Regions from separate parts of the Sporolactobacillus sp. KGMB 08714 genome, predicted to be linked through region 1. Evidence: riboswitches for the same ligand, from Rfam matches in the RefSeq annotation. Region 1 holds a riboswitch; each other region holds the start of a gene.
What was found. Region 1 has a riboswitch for thiamine pyrophosphate ahead of Q6A92_RS08380 (ECF transporter S component). Riboswitches for the same ligand answer to the same signal wherever they lie in the genome.
Positions count from the first base shown of each region.

Region 1 (3,246 bases):
GCCGATGCCACACTCAGCCTCCGCTTCTGACCGACTGAAAGCTGGAACGGATGCTGCAGCCGCTGATCTGCCAACGAAAATTGATCAAGCGCCTCGTTGACCCGGGTGTCGATTTCCCGGCTGTCCAGTTTCTTTAAAACGAGGCTGAGTCCCAGTTCGTCATCGACGCGGTCGGTTACAAACTGATATTCCGGATTCTGGAATACAAAAGCGACGTCGTCACGTGTATGATCGAGATGCCAGCGCACTTTTCCCTGATGACGGAGCAGTCCCATGATTCCTTCAATCATCGTGCTCTTACCGGCGCCGTTCTTGCCGATGACGGCGACCCATTCACCTTGGTAAACGGTCAGATGAGACAGAGAAAATCGGATTTTATGCTGACGGGTCACGGAAAAGTTATCGAGTTCGAGCAGGACATCGTTTTCTGAAGCCGCCTCCCGGTGGCCGGGCCCCTCCCTGATCAATCCCTGCCAGACGCCCGGATGCCAGATTCCGTATTCATCCAGTTCTTTCACATGTGTTTGCAGAATCTCGTCCTTTGCTCCGTCGGCAATGATCTGACCTCTCGGATCGAAAAGGACGACTCTGTCGATCAGATCGAGAACGTGACTGATTTTATGCTCGACAATGAGCAGTGTCCGATCCGCGCCGATCCGGCGCACAGTCTGCCACAGCTGTTCGGTGCCCTGCGGATCAAGCAGCGCGGTCGGTTCATCGAGAAAAAGCACGTCCGGTTCAAGGGCGAGAACGCTCGCTATCGCCAATCTCTGCTTCATTCCTCCGGACATCCGGCTGATCAGCCGATGCGGGCGATCCGGCTCAAGTCCGACCATTTTCAGATAATGCCGAATCAAATCCGGCATTTTTTCGCGGCTGATCCGCTGATTTTCAAGAACAAAGGCAATTTCTTCATCGGCATAAGGCATGCAGAACTGGGTGTCGGGGTCTTGAAAAATAAAGCCCCAGTTTTCCGGAAGTACGAGCTCATCCGCTTTCATCGGCAGTTCGATACTGTTCGGCACGAGCCCGGACAGCACCTGAAGCAATGTTGATTTTCCGCATCCCGAAGGGCCGAGCAGCAGCACCTTTTCCCCTCTTTTGTAATGAAAAGTCAGATCTCTGAAAAACATTTCTTTTTTCTTCGGAAAAGCAAGGCGCAGATTGGTGACTCCCCAGCAGCCGGGACTATTTAAGGGCATCGTAGTCTTCCTTAGACACCGGACGGATGAGATTGGTAACACCGGTCTTCTCCAGAGCTTTAACAAGGATATAGGGGAAGACGCCGGCTAAAAGCGCCGCCCCGATAATACGGAACCCGATGTTCAGAGTCAGGTTCCAGCCCGCGAGATCGGTCAGATAACCGTAAACAAGGTCAATCAGAAAAGACCCTATGGACGCGGCAATGCCGGAAAGAACGGCAACGGAGACTGTGAATTTTCGATAGCGCCACGCGGCGAAAATCAGCTCGGAAAAAATTCCCTGAACCACACCGTAATAAACGTTGATAATGCCGCCGCTTCCTGCGAACAGCATTTCGGCGATCGCGGCGGCAGTTTCCGCAAGAAAGGCGACACCCGGCTTGCGGATCAGCAAAGCGGCGAAAGGTCCGGCAATAAACCAGATGCCGTAGATCAGCGCATCGAGCTGCAGCCCGAGCGACTGCAGCATATCGTACACAGGCCCGAGCAAACGAAAAACAAGGCCGAAAACCAAAGAAACAACAATCGTGACCAGAATATCGGTCAGATTCAACTTGCGACTTTTACTTTTGCTCATCTATTCTTCCTCCTGTCTGCGTTCATCCTGATTTCTTTTCTTTCGGAAGCATCCGCTGCACAGTCAGGGTCGGAGAATGATTGAAAAACACGAAAAACCGCTTTCCTCTGTACGAAAAGAAAGCGGCAGCTGCCTGAATGATTTCAAAACCACTTTCCCACGCTGGTATTATCCAGATCAGGTCCAAGGGTCAGGGCCGTGCCCTTCTCAGCGGAATGCTCCCCTAGTGGACAAACGCATATTCATTTAACACTTTTAACGATACTCCCCCGCCCAATAATGGTCAAGATAAAACATTTATTTAATCATCCGAAAATGCAGTTTCCAAGCCCGATCGAAAATATTTTCATGATTTTTTAATAAAGGTTTCGTATCCTGAAAAAAAGGGAATAAAAAATCATACCCCCTCACCGGATTTTAACTATTTCAGAAACGAAAGGAGGAAATAATTTTCTTGATGCCCCGCTTTGTTTGTGATATTAAAGACAGGAAGAACTGGAAACGGGATCAAAAAATCGAAAAACCTGAGGTGATGTGAGTGAAAACGCTCCGCTTAAATGAATCGATCCGTTTTGGAAAAAACGATCCGTTTGTCCTGATTGCCGGTCCGTGCGTGATTGAAAGTGAAGATCTGGTCCTTAAAACGGCGGACACCATCCGGGAAGTGACCGACCGTCTCGGGATTCCCTTCGTATTTAAATCCTCTTATGATAAAGCCAATCGTTCGTCGATCTATTCCAAACGCGGTCCGGGTCTGGAAAAGGGACTCGAAATTCTGAATAAAGTCAAAGAAAAAATCGGCGTGCCTCTGACGTCGGACATCCATGAGGCCGATCAGGCAGCTCCTGCGGCCGATGTGCTTGATATATTGCAGATTCCCGCTTTTCTCTGCCGTCAGACCGATTTGCTGGTCGCTGCGGCGCGGACCGGGAAAATCATCAATATTAAAAAAGGCCAGTTTCTCGCACCGTGGGACATGAAAAATGTGATCACAAAGCTCGAGAAAGCGGGAAATACAAACATTTTGCTGACGGAACGCGGTGCTTCATTCGGCTACAATAATCTGGTCGTCGACATGCGGTCGCTTCCGACAATGCGCTCGTACGGCTATCCGGTCGTTTTTGATGCGACGCACAGCGTTCAGATTCCCGGCGGAAACGGCATATCGACAGGAGGAAAGCGTGAATTTGTCCCCTACCTTTCACGTGCCGCCGTCGCGGCGGGCGTGGACGCCGTTTTTATGGAAGTACATCCTGATCCGGATCGGGCATGGTCCGACGGGCCGAATATGGTGCCGCTTGAAAGTCTGGAAGAACTATTGAAACCGCTCCTGGAAATCGACGCTGTCGTCCGCAATCTGGATGCAGTGGAATACTATTAAAAGATAAGGAGGCCTGTCCATGAACCTGAACACCGAGAAAAGCAGAATCAACTACGTCATTGAAACGCGTTTGAAAAATACAGAAG
Region 1 is NZ_JAUUBW010000014.1:76,960-80,205, reverse strand. It holds gene Q6A92_RS08385 (ABC transporter ATP-binding protein) at 1-1,202, opposite strand, end outside; gene Q6A92_RS08380 (ECF transporter S component) at 1,189-1,779, opposite strand; TPP riboswitch at 1,917-2,014, opposite strand; gene kdsA (3-deoxy-8-phosphooctulonate synthase) at 2,318-3,160, shown strand; gene Q6A92_RS08370 (KpsF/GutQ family sugar-phosphate isomerase) at 3,180-3,246, shown strand, end outside.

Region 2 (3,246 bases), on a different contig from region 1:
CTGTCCCTTTAACGACCGGGGTCCCTTTTCACGCCACTGAAAGCAGGTAACGCCGGCTTCCAATGCCAGATTGATTGTTTTTAAAGGATCCTCTCCGCACCCGTCCTGAGAACCCATGATGAAGTAAAGAGACAGGGCTCTTCTTAATGCTTCCCGTTCTTTCGTCATGATGACACCCCTTTTCTCTGCGCCGGCCGATATCCTGGTTTCATGGAACCGCGACCTCCTCCAGGTCAGCGTATTTTTGAATTTTTTCTTCGCTAAGCGTGTACAGCTCATCCATCAGCAGCTGGCGGAAAGTTCCCGGCCCCCCGCTTTTTTCACCGGCAATCTGGCCGGCGATCGCATAATTGGCCGAACCGGCAACCGATGCTTCCAGAAAATCGCCTGAAACTGCGGCATAGCCCGCCTGAATCACACCGTTCAGACAGCCTGATCCCGTCATAACGGGAAAGAGCGGATGGCCGTTGTGAACGAGACAGGCCTTTGCCCCGTCCGTGATCGTGTCGGTCTTTCCGGATACGGCAACGACAGTGTGATAGCGCCGGGCCACGCGGACGGCAAGCGGCAGGATATCGCCGCCCGTATCTCCGGCGTCGACGCCCTTCGCTCCCCAGTCTTCCCCGGCAATGGCGGCAATTTCACCGGCATTGCCGCGGAGAATGGCAATGTCCAGCTCATCGAAAAAGTTCCTGACCGTACTCAGGCGAAACGAAGTCGCGCCCGCCCCGACCGGATCAAGGACAATCGGAACGCCGGCCCGGTTCGCTGCATGCCCGGAGATCATCATACTTTCTATTGAATAGGGTGTTAAATTGCCGATGTTCAGTTCAAGTGCATTGCTGCCCGCTGCGATTTCGGCGACCTCCTCATGAGCTTCGGCCATAATCGGCGAAGCGCCGATAGCCAGCGCGCCGTTGGCCGAATCGTTGATCGCCACCCGGTTTGTGATCACATGCAATAACGGATTCTGCCTGCGGACCGCGTTCATTTTTTCAATCAATAAGTCAGGTTCGATCATGAATATCCCCCTCCGTACATCGTTGTTGTTATTTCCGATTCCAATCATCCATGCCGTAGCTCATATCCCAGAAGTTCAGTTCGTAATAACTGCTCTGATAAAAAATATGAAGCATACGCTCCTTCTCATGATCATCCGCGCCGCGGCTTAACTTGTCCCAGATTTTTCTTTCAACCGCCACATTTTTTTCCAGAGCGTCGGAGCTGTATTCCGCAATCCAGTTTTGAAAAATTTCCCGCTTCGGTGCGGCATTTTTCAATCTCTGTCCGATCTCGGAATAAAGCCAGGGGCAAGGCAGCAAAGCAGCCATGGTGCGGCAAAGCCTGCCCTGGCAGACCACACAGTACAAGTGGGCAATATACGCATAAGCAGCAGGTGCGGGACGAAAAGCCGCCCACTCCTCGCCGCCGACTTGCAGATCCGCAAAGAAGCGGCGATGCATCTGCAGCTCCCCTTCCGCCAATCCGACGGCGATATCGGAAAGCGCCGCCACAATCTTCGGATCATCTGCCTGCGCTGCCGCCAGTCCGTGGATCTTGGCAAATTCCCTGACATAATACGCATCCTGTTTCACATAAAAGCGGAATTTATCAAGCGCCAGCGATCCATCCCGAATCTCCTGGACAAAAGGATGGTTGAAGCTTTGTTCCCACAAAGACTGATTGGCCAGTCTTGCTCTTTCTGAAATCTCCACTCTCTAACCTCCCGACTTCAAAATAAGAAACCTGAGTTTAATTGAACGGCATCGTCCGGAGAAGGGGCCGCTCGGCTTTGCTGTTTCGGTCCCGGCGATTTTCGGGCGCAGAAAAAAACCGCTTTCTGACGAAAGCGGCGGATAGATCTATGTAGTTAAATCAAGCATTCTTTATAGATCAAATCGAAACCACTTTCCTACGCCAGCATCGCCTGGATCAGGTTCAAAGGGTCTTGACATTGTCAATCTCAGCAAAAAAGCTCCCCCAGTGGACAACATTATTCAATTAACTTCACCCTATCACAGATGTTTTCACCTGACAAGATTTTAGCTTCCCGCAGGCAGCATAACACATATTTTGTTTCCGGCGGTCAGGCCGCTTCCCTGCGGACCATGAATCTTTGAAATCCCATACCGATAAAATAGACGGCAGATTCAAAACTTGTGATAAAAAAGCTGACCGGCGCGTTCGTATAGTAACCGAGCACCAGTCCGACCCACACCCCGGCAACGGCAAGCAGCGAGGACAAGAGGATCATGCCGAAAATAGACTGCGTATAAAAACGGGCGGCTGCGGCGGGGACCGTCATCAGTGAAAAAACGAGCAGGGCGCCGACGATCTGAACCGTCACGCTGACGGCAATGGACATCAGCAGAAGAAATCCGATTGAAATCCAGCGGATCGGGAGTCCGGCTGCCTGCGCGCCTGTCTGATCAAAAGAATCAAATTTCAGCCAGCGGTAGCCGGCGGCCATCACAAAAATAACCAGTACGGTCAGAGCGATGATCAGCCATACATCCCGCATGTCGATACCTACGACACTCCCGAATAAAATGGTCTGCAAAAAACCCGATTGCGCATTTGAAAGCGACAGGAACAAAATGCCGATCCCAAGAAAGAAACTGAGCACAACGCTGACAGAAGCGTCGCGCCGAAAGATCCTGACGCCAAGCTGCCCGATGCCGAATGCACTGAGCAGCGTGAAGAGCAGCAGCCCGGCAAGCGGGTCGATACCTGTATATACAGCAAAAGAGGCGCCGGCAAAACCAATATGCGAGAACGTGTGCGCAATGAAGGAGAGGTTCCTCGCAATGACAAAGACACCGATCGTTCCGCACATGATCGCAATCAGAGTTCCCGCTATGAACGCATGCTGCATAAAATCATACTGAAACATCGTCGGACCTCCCGAATACATGACAAATTTTCATAGTACAGTCTTCTCCATCCCTGTTTTTCTGAAAGAGGGCTCCGTTTATACAGGCTGCTTTCCCAACCGTTTTTTCCGGTCTCCGGACGGATGAATACCGGCAGGCAAACGATAGACGGAGTTCAGCGTCTGCGCGTCCGGCAGTTCATCCGCACTCACGATGTCGTAGCTCTCGGGAGAGAGAATCATGATCCGGTCCGCGTATTTCTTCACAAGGTGAAGATCATGGCTGATAAAAATGACGGTCAGCTTTTGATCCCGGTTGATTTTCCTGACAAGCTGCATCATCTTTTCCTGCGCGTACGGATCAAGATTGGCCG
Region 2 is NZ_JAUUBW010000037.1:7,351-10,596, forward strand. It holds gene thiE (thiamine phosphate synthase) at 1-168, opposite strand, end outside; gene thiM (hydroxyethylthiazole kinase) at 209-1,021, opposite strand; gene tenA (thiaminase II) at 1,050-1,715, opposite strand; TPP riboswitch at 1,893-1,992, opposite strand; gene Q6A92_RS15270 (metal ABC transporter permease) at 2,087-2,893, opposite strand; gene Q6A92_RS15275 (metal ABC transporter ATP-binding protein) at 2,972-3,246, opposite strand, start outside.
Region 2: it holds a riboswitch for thiamine pyrophosphate, as region 1 does, so the genes downstream of both, tenA (thiaminase II) here and Q6A92_RS08380 (ECF transporter S component) in region 1, are expected to answer to the same signal.

Region 3 (3,246 bases), on a different contig from region 1:
TCGGCAATTTTCTCAATGGTTTTGTCAGATATCGGTTCCCGTCTCATGATCAGCTCGCGGCGCAGTAAATCCAGCGGCAATGAAATGATCCGGGGTGTTTCCTCAGGCTGGATTTCTCCGCGAAGCGCCCCGTTTTTCAGAATCGTCGTCATGGCTGCCGTCAGCTTACTCTTCGGTCTCGGCTGGTGATCCGGGGCATGGACGCGATTATCGTGCGTTCCATCATCATAAGGCTTCTGATCGTCCGCGCTCCGACTAATTTGAACGGCCTCATATAAGCCTATGCAAGATGTGAGGCATTTTTAACACTTTAGCCTTCCGGAAACCAGCGGTAGAAGTGATGCGTCGGTCCGTGGCCGTGTCCGAGTGACAGGCTGTGCTCAATCGCTCCCTGAATATAGGTCTTGGCCTCGCGGATGGCGTCTGTAAGAGACCGTCCCTCGGCAAGATAGGCCGCAATCGCCGACGATAGGGTGCATCCGGTGCCGTGCGTATTTTTTGTATCTATCCGCTTGCCTGTATACGGATAAAAGCGGGTACCGTCATAAAAAATATCGGTCGGATCTTCCGACAGATGGCCGCCTTTGACGAGGACGCTTTCAGGCCCCATCCGGAAGATCTCTTTTGCGGCCTGCTGCATGTCCTCAATCGTTTCCACCTTGTGGCCGACCAGCCGCTCCGTTTCGAAAAGATTCGGAGTCACAACCGTTGCAAGCGGCAAAAGCCTTTGAATCAGCGTTTCTCTCGCCTCCGGTTTCAATAGATCAAATCCGCTTTTAGATACCATGACGGGATCCAGCACACTGTATTTCGGACCGTATTCCTTCAGCTTGTCTGCAATGGTGCATATTGCGGCGCTGTTGGAGACCATGCCGATTTTAACGGCATCGACCGGAATATCACGGAAGACGGCATCTATCTGCCCGCCGATTATTGCGGGCGAAAGATCCTCGACGTCATCTACACCCAGCGTATTCTGCGCCGTTACGCTGACAATAGCGCTCATACCGTACACACCGAGTGCGGAAAAGGTTTTCAGATCGGCCTGAATGCCTGCCCCTCCGCTTGAATCCGATCCGGCAATCGTCAAAGCCGTTTTCATTTTCCGTCACCTCGCATATATCGGGTAAATTCCGGATGAACGGCCATTATTTTCAGCAGGATGTAAGCGATAAGACTGCCGAAAGTTGTTGCGAGCAGAAAAGGTGCAACAAAAAAAGTAGCCGCTACGTTCTGTCCGAGAATAAATCTGGCAATCGGAAACGAGACAAGCGAACCGATCAATCCTGTTCCGATGACTTCGCCAATGGCGGCAAAAACAGGTTTTTTAAACCAAAGATAGAAAAGTCCTGCCAGGCAGGCGCCGATCATGCTTCCCGGAAAGGCAAAAACAGAGCCTGTTCCAAGCAGGTTGCGCAGCAGTGAGATGGCGAAAGCCGTGCCGACAGCGTAAACGGGGCCGAAAAGAACGGCCGACAGAACATTAATGATATGCTGAACGGGGAAAATTTTGGCCACGCCTATGGGAATATACAGCAAATTGCCGGCAATGACGCCTATCGCGACGAGAAGAGCAGAAAATGTAAGCCTGTACAGCGGTTTCAAAATTCATTCCTCCTTAAAAAAATAAAATAGACCGGAACATCTTTTTTACCTGATCGGGAGGAAACAGAAAAATGCGGGTTATCGGTTTCCGCTGCGCACAGATGTTTGTCTTTTCTTCCCTGTTAAATAAATTAAAAAACGCGGGCCTTAAAAACGCCCGCGCTTGAAGATAGTCTTCCTTTAGGTGCAACTTCCCTCCGCTGGCATCGTCCAGATCAGGTAAAAGGGGTCAAAGACCGTAAGTCTTACTCTCAGCCGGCCGCTCCGGCTCCCCCAGTGCTTAAATGAAATTGTCCTCTCCTGCTGTCATTATAAACTACCACAAGGATGACCGCAATTCAATCGATTTTGCCTTAGAAAAAACGGCGGAAGGAGACAGACCTTGTTTTGTACCTCCCTTTTACTTCTCTGATCTGTATCATTTATTTTTCAGCCCAAGCACGATACGGATATTTGACGGATCGCTGACCATGACCCGGCCGTTTTCTTCCGTTACTGGCGCTCCCATCGCTTTCAGCCGCTCAATGGCAGCGTCCCTTGCCTCAGAACTTGTAAACGCAAGTGTGAAATCTCTCATGCCTGTCTTTTCGCTTTCCGTTGCCGGAATACCTTTGCTTCTCCATGTATTGAGACCAATATGGTGATGGTAGCCCCCTGTAGAAATAAAATCTGCCTGATCGCCAAAGTTTGCGACCAGATCGAAACCCAGCCCCTGACAGTAAAAACGTTCGGATGCCTTCAGATCGGCGACTTGCAGATGAATATGGCCGATGATGGTTTGCTCGGGCATCCCTTCCCACTCTTTGCCGCCCGATTCATTAAGGATCTGTTCATCGAGTGCCTCGGTGGTCATAAAAACTTTGCCGTCGTTCCATTTCCATTGTGCGGCCGGACGATCATGATAAAGTTCGATCCCGTTCCCGTCCGGATCTGCCAGATAAACGGCTTCACTGACCGCGTGATCGGCTCCTCCCTGAAGCGGATAGCCTTCCTTGAGCAGATGGGCCAGAATGAGCGCCAGATCCGCCCGGGAAGGCAGCAAAAGGGCCACATGATAGAGCCCTGCTTTTCTTGGGTTTCCCGGGATCACCGGAATCGGCTGTTCAACGGTGACGAGCGGATCTGTGCCGTTTGCGGTAAAGACAGCCCTTCGCTGTTCCTTTTTGAGTACGCGGAGCCCGAGTATCTTTTGGTAAAATTCAAGTGAACGTTCCAGATTGTTGACGAATAAATAAACTTCGCTTGCGAATGTGTTCGGATAATTGTGAAATGCCATCAAAGCGCGCCCCTTTTTCTAAATAAAATTCATCTTATTACATTATGTAAGCAAAGGATCCCGCTGTCTACAAATTGTTCCTCATGACTTGTACAAAGCCGTGCCGCCGGCCCGTTCGCCGGTGCCGGAGCCCGTTCCGTTCATTTTGCTGCCATACCGGCTTTGCATGCACAGATGGTGTATGGCAACGGATATCTGCCGTCCGACGTTCTGGTTATTGATTCAAAAAGGTCCGCCGCGGGGACCTATCAAAAAAGGACATCTCCCGGTCAAAAAGCTGACCTGAAATGTCCTTGCAGATTCGGGGCCGATCTGTCTGTCCGCGCCGGAAGCGGCCGTTTGCCGCCGTTTAAATTTTAAAGCGT
Region 3 is NZ_JAUUBW010000019.1:58,480-61,725, forward strand. It holds gene Q6A92_RS10030 (hypothetical protein) at 1-152, opposite strand, end outside; gene thiD (bifunctional hydroxymethylpyrimidine kinase/phosphomethylpyrimidine kinase) at 311-1,102, opposite strand; gene thiW (energy coupling factor transporter S component ThiW) at 1,099-1,605, opposite strand; TPP riboswitch at 1,780-1,890, opposite strand; gene Q6A92_RS10045 (VOC family protein) at 2,024-2,881, opposite strand; gene Q6A92_RS10050 (methyl-accepting chemotaxis protein) at 3,231-3,246, opposite strand, start outside.
Region 3: it holds a riboswitch for thiamine pyrophosphate, as region 1 does, so the genes downstream of both, thiW (energy coupling factor transporter S component ThiW) here and Q6A92_RS08380 (ECF transporter S component) in region 1, are expected to answer to the same signal.